2 regions of the Companilactobacillus paralimentarius genome follow, and region 1 is predicted to be linked to the other one. Evidence: riboswitches for the same ligand, from Rfam matches in the RefSeq annotation. Region 1 holds a riboswitch; the other holds the start of a gene.
The links. Region 1 has a riboswitch for tetrahydrofolate ahead of ACI6PB_RS05620 (folate family ECF transporter S component). Riboswitches for the same ligand answer to the same signal wherever they lie in the genome.
Positions count from the first base shown of each region.

Region 2: it holds a riboswitch for tetrahydrofolate, as region 1 does, so the genes downstream of both, ACI6PB_RS09930 (folate family ECF transporter S component) here and ACI6PB_RS05620 (folate family ECF transporter S component) in region 1, are expected to answer to the same signal.

Region 1 covers NZ_OY724131.1:1,174,374-1,177,564, forward strand. The annotation lists gene pgmB (beta-phosphoglucomutase) at 1-524, shown strand, start outside; gene ACI6PB_RS05615 (aldose epimerase family protein) at 542-1,528, shown strand; THF riboswitch at 1,778-1,872, shown strand; gene ACI6PB_RS05620 (folate family ECF transporter S component) at 1,901-2,440, shown strand; gene ACI6PB_RS05625 (bifunctional folylpolyglutamate synthase/dihydrofolate synthase) at 2,443-3,191, shown strand, end outside.
Region 2 covers NZ_OY724131.1:2,031,386-2,034,576, forward strand. The annotation lists gene tsaB (tRNA (adenosine(37)-N6)-threonylcarbamoyltransferase complex dimerization subunit type 1 TsaB) at 1-676, opposite strand, end outside; gene ACI6PB_RS09930 (folate family ECF transporter S component) at 739-1,263, opposite strand; THF riboswitch at 1,316-1,412, opposite strand; gene ACI6PB_RS09935 (acyl-[acyl-carrier-protein] thioesterase) at 1,892-2,635, opposite strand; gene rsmI (16S rRNA (cytidine(1402)-2'-O)-methyltransferase) at 2,635-3,191, opposite strand, start outside.

The DNA of each region.
Region 1 (3,191 bases):
GTGTTGGTAGAATGGATTCACTTAACTTGATTTTAAAGTCTGGTGGCAAAGAAAACGATTACACAGAAGATGAAAAAGTTAAGTATGCTACTGAAAAGAATGACAACTACTTAAGCCTTTTAAAGGGACTTACTGATAAAGATATTCTTCCTGGTATGAAAGAATTTATTGAAGATTTGAGTGCAAATAATTATTTGATTTCTTTAGCCTCATCTTCTAAAAATTCACCAAAAGTATTGGAAGCTTTAGACTTGGAAAAATACTTTGATGCCAGAGTCGATCCAAGTACTTTGAAAAATGGGAAACCAGATCCAGAGATTTATGTTCGTGGTGCTGAAGTATTAAATTTGAGACCTGAGGAATGTATCGGACTTGAAGATGCCGTTTCAGGTATCAAATCAGTTAACGGTGCTCATGAAACGTCTGTTGGTATTGGTGATCCAGAAATCTTAAATGAGGCCGATATTAACTTCACTGATACATCACAAGTAACACTAGCAAATATTAAGAAGGCAATGAATTAGCAAAGAGGGGTAAAAAAATGGGCATTTCAAAAACAATTTTTGGGGAAATTGATTCTGAACCGGTGTACCTCTATAAAATCACTAATAAAAATCAAACAAGTATTAGTATTATAAGTTATGCGGCGACTTGGCAAAATTTTGAAGTTGTTGAGGATGGTAAAAAGCATTCATTGATTGAGCATTTTGATAATTTAGAAGATTACATTAAAACACCTTATCAGGTTGGTAAAACAATTGGACGTGTAGCTGGAAGAATTAAGGATGCTACTTTTAAAATTAATGATGAAAGTTACCAAATGGAACAAAATGAAGGTGAAAACTTTTTACATGGTGGTAGTCATGGACTTCAATACCAAAACTTCTCCAGTCGACAAATTTCTAATAAAGCCGTAATGTTCAGCCATACCGTAAGGGGTGAGGATGGCTTTCCTGGAAAGCTTGAAGTTAATGTTATCTATATGTTAACCGATAACGATGAAGTTTATGTCACTTACGGTGCAAATACTGATCACGATACTTTATTCAATCCGACATGTCATGTTTATTTTGATGTTGATGACGAAAATATTAGTCAGCAGCAGTTACAAATAAATTCTGAAAAACTTTTGGAAGTCGATGATGGGAAGATTCCTACAGGACAATATTTACCAACTGAAGGACCTTATGATTTCAAAAAGTTTAAGACAATTGGTAAGGGATTAGATCAACTATCCTTATTAGATAAGCATGAATATGATGACACTTTTGTCGTTGATGGCCATGCTGCTACAATCAAATCTGATAAACGTGCTGTTGATTTGTATACAGATCGTAATGGTATGGTTATTTTTACCGCTAATCCTGAAGATGCTCAAAAAGCCGCAAAATACGATTACAGTTGTTTAGCAATGGAATTACAAACACTGCCAGATGCTATTCATCATCCGGGTTTTGGCGATATTGTTTTAAGTAAGGATAAGAAAGTAGCCTATACTAATAAGTATAAATATCGTAGGTTGGATTAGAGCGTTACTGTGTCATTTAGTTTAAAAGTATTTGTTGAAGAATTAACAAGTTAAAGTTTAATAATAATCGATACGAGAATTCTTAAATTAGAATTTTTGTATCGATTTTTTTAATATTTATTAATACGTGTTATACGAACTATATACACAAAATCTATTGACATTGTTCGCTATTAGACGTTATATTTAAAAAGTTAAATAAGTGGGGAGGAAAATAATAGTAATACCACAATTTAAAAATAAAAAGATAACAGAGTAGAGGATAAAGCGTTAAGTGTCAAAAAGACGGAATGTGCTTTTGAACGAAGAAGTAAATTCGCGGTTTTATTCTCGCATTCGCTGCATAATGATATGTAGCAGCTCTAAGAGGAGATGCTCAAAATGAACAAGAAAAACAGTATTTATTCGATTACCACAATGGGTCTTTTAGTAGCAATGATGATTGTTTTAACTAATTTTTTAAGTATACAAACGCAATTCCTACGTATTTCATTTGAATTCATACCACAAGCCATTTTAGGAATGTTCTTTGGTCCGCTTTGGGCGGGAATTTCATCGGTAGTAGCTGATGTTGTCGGGACAACATTATTTGGTAAAGCTGGATTCTTTATTGGCTTTACGTTAAATGCGCTTATTTCAGGTGTTTTATATGGATTATTCTTCTACAAAAAAGAAATTACTTTAAAAAATACTTTCATCTGTGTTTTACTAAATACCCTTATTATTAGTTTGTTTTTAACACCATTATGGTTATCAATCATGTATCATGTGCCATTCTTTAACATGGGGCTTTGGGTTCCTAGAATTATTAAAGCAGTTGCCATGCTCTTTATTCAAACAGGTTCAATTATGTTCTTTGGTAAGGCACTACCACTAAAAATGCTTGCTAGTCGTTACATGGCGAAAGGATAAAAATGTTTAAGACAGGTTCAGAGGTTATTCAGTGGATTATTTCACGAGGTTACTTTGGCAGTTGTCCTGGATTAGAACGTATTACTGAATTATTACGTTTGCTCGGTAATCCTGAACGAACTTATCCGACAATCCATGTTGCAGGAACTAATGGAAAAGGATCAACGACACGCTATTTGGCTAATCTGTTGCGTACCAATGGTTTGAAAATTGGTACTTTTAATTCGCCATTCATTAAAGATTTTGCTGAACAAGTGGAAATCAATGGACAAGAAATTGATAGTTTTAACTTGGTTAAACTGGGAAATCAGATTAAACCATTAGTTGAGCAAATGGATAGACAAAAAGAATTTTACAGTATAACTGAATTTGAAATTCTCACTGGGTTAGCCTTTTCTTATTTTAAAGGACGAGTAGACATAGCAATTATTGAAGTGGGCATGGGTGGCCTGCTAGATAGTACTAATGTCATTGAACCAGAGTTGACTGCTATTACAACGATTGGATTAGATCATACTGCCTTTTTAGGGGATACAATTGAAAAAATAGCTTATCAAAAGGCTGGTATCATTAAAAAAAATACACCGTTAATTGTTGGAAATGTTTCTGAAGATGCATTGAACGTTATTAAAACCCAAGCAGCAAAAAATGATGCACCAGTATATATTTGGAAACGAGACTATCAAACCGATTATCGAGGATTTGTTAGACAGCAATTTGAAGAATTCAATTTTCATAATCGTGAAATACA
Region 2 (3,191 bases), 860 kb from region 1:
CGTACCAATCGTGTTCCGCCTGAGTTAAACGCAAGTAGGTCGGGATAAAGTTATCAATATCCTTAACAGGTTTGGTTGTCTCTGCAATTTTAGCCAATTTACCAGCAGCCGGCAATGAATTTTCACTCATAATTATTGTTGCTTCAGGAAATTGTTTTTGGATTAATTCTTGTAACCTAGGCGTAGCGTTAATAAACTCTAATTCATTAGGTTCATATTGTTTTAATGTTTCAAATAGATTGGCCATTGAAGTGTGATGATCTGCAATAACAGTTAATAATCTGCCATCACGATTTGTTACATAAACACCAGCAAAAGCATTATCATTTCTGGCATCCATTAGAGGAACTAAAAGATGCTTTTTGTCACCATTTGCAGCCAAGAGTTTCAAACTAGAAACTCCCACTAATTTTTTGTTCAAAGTGTCAGCTAATGTCTTAGCTACTGTCACAGCAATTCTTACACCTGTGTAAGAACCTGGACCTTTGGCAACAGCAATTAGATCAATATCATTTACTGTAAGTCCTGCTTCTTGCAAACCATCTTGAATATCAGGTAGCAAAGAAACACTATGTGTCTTCTTTTCAGTTGACTCTATATGCGCCAAAACCTTGCCATCCACTACTACGGCAACAGATAACGGTTTATTCGATGTGTCAAACGCTAATATTTTCATAATTATCCCTCATTCTTAATAGAATTATTTTAACACATAATTTTAAACAAAAAAAAATCGACCTATCGGCCGATTCTATTAAATTTTGAATTATCTATCCATCTTAATACGATGAAGAGAAGTCCAGTTTGATAAACCAGACTAAATGCCTCTTTCGCAAGTCTCGGTATTAACAATGTAACATAAGGTATATTAGTCATCATGTGAATCCACAAAGTATTAAGCCCTGTATTTACAATCACTGTAATTAACAAAACTGTAATAAATGTTCTCAGGATCGTAACCTTATGATTGTACAACATATATCCATAAATCACTCCAGATACTAGGGCGGTTAAAGTAAAACCCCAAAAGAAACTGCCTCCCGTCGCCATAATTGTATGACTGATAATATCTGCTAGAACATTGGCAATTCCAGCCTTCACAGGACCAAAGTAATATCCCAATAATCCAACGGCAATGAAGCTAAAGCCTACCTGTAACATGTTGCTACCAATCGACAACTTTGACAATACCATTTGCAATGCTATTAGCAAAGCCATCCACGTAATTCCTTGAACACTAACGACTTTCGTTCTACTGTTCATAATCGACATCTCCCAACGGAGCTGCCACAGAATATAAAAGAGACATATATAAAGTGGCGAATGCGGAAACAAGATCGCGAGAAAACTCTCTTCGTCCGATGTTCACATTCCGTTCCATCAGCACTTAACGCCTTGAATCCTACCCCAAATATTTTTGAATACTTAAATATGGTAGCACAATAAAATAACTATACAAGTAATTGGTTTTGGGATAAGGTTTTGCTAAGGATGTCGCCCTCCGCAACAAGCACTATTGCTCTGGAACGCTGTGGACGCTGATTTGAGCCAATTGAAGTTCACAATTGTCTCAAATACAAGTCTTATACTAAGCGACAAATCGCTAAGTATAATTTCACGGCTGAGACCAATAGCACTTGTTACTCCGGGCTGAATAGTAATTCTATTTTGTATTTTTCTTTCTAAATTTTTAGGCAAAAATAAACAGTATCTATTCAAAATTCCACACGACTGTAAAATTCTAAATAGATACTGTTTTTAATTAACGGAACTATATAATAAAAATCATTTTCTCGTCGATATTAAAATCCGCAAAATAAAAAATCAGAACACTATCTAATCCTTGTGGAGGATGGCATCAAATGCTAACTAAACTAAAGAACCACTATCCCTATTTATCTTCCCATCCCAATTGAGCAATAACATTCAATGTATCGCCATTCTTTATCCAATGAGTTGATGTGTGGTTTTCCGAATCTACCTTAGCAAATGACAATGGTTCACTTTCCAAATTAAGTTCTTTTTCATACTTAATGTCCATACTCTTCAAATGATGACTGGCAATATAATCCGTATCTAATGTATCTACCATCCAGTCAAAATAGTAAGAGTTATTAACATGTTTATTAACATCGATATTGTAGTAACCGATATGTTGTGGTTGTTTGAAATCATAATCTTCGGGTACACGTAAACGAGCAAATCTCTGAATTCGATTAACCTCTTCAGCCCCAAATTTATTTTCCAAACGATCTGCAGCACTGACGATTTTACGCTCCTTAATATCAATCAAAACAAAAGCACTTTGGGCTTTGACCATAACATTACCGTCCATATCTTCAACCCAGAAATCACGATAGAAAAAGTACTTATTATAACTTGTTGCTTGTGTAGTAACTTTTAATTTTTGTCCTAAATGTGGCATTTGATTGATATCCATATGATATTGAACAACTACCCATCCTAAGCCATTGTTCATAACCATCTCTGTACTATCAGCATCAGCTTGGTGTAATTGTTTTTCGGAAGTTAGTAGCATAATGTCAATCAAGGCTGATAAACGGATATCACCTGTAAAATTGACAAAATAATATGGTACTTCTACTTCCATTGAATATGTTTCTCTGTCTGTCACTATTCTTCCTCTCCAATTCCATGATAAAGGTTATACACCGTTTGTTTCTTCAAACCATTGTCAGCGGCTACTTCTTTGATAGCCTTATTAGGTTTCTTACCGTGGTCTATCAAGTTATCCACTGCCGCCACTAAATCAGCGTCTGAACTAGTTTCCATTTGATCAGCCGGTTTTCCTGCAATTATTAAAACATACTCACCCTTAGGATCATTTTCTTCATAATATTGGGCGACATCTTGTAAACTACCACGTAAAAAAGCTTCGTGAATCTTAGTCAATTCACGAGCCAAAGTTATCTGTCGCTCTGGACCAAACTTGGCAATTAAATCTTGAATCGTCTTCTTCACTCGATATGGCGATTCATAAACAATTGTTGTTTCATTACGATTAGCCAAATCCACTAAAGCTTCTGTTCTTTCTTTTCCCTTACGAGGTAAAAAGCCAAAGAAATAAAATGGCTGTGGTTCTATACCAGAAGCTATTAGAGCCGTTATTGAAGCCGTAGCACCTGGTAGTGGGACTACTGGAATTTCTTCCTTAATAGCAGCTTTAACTA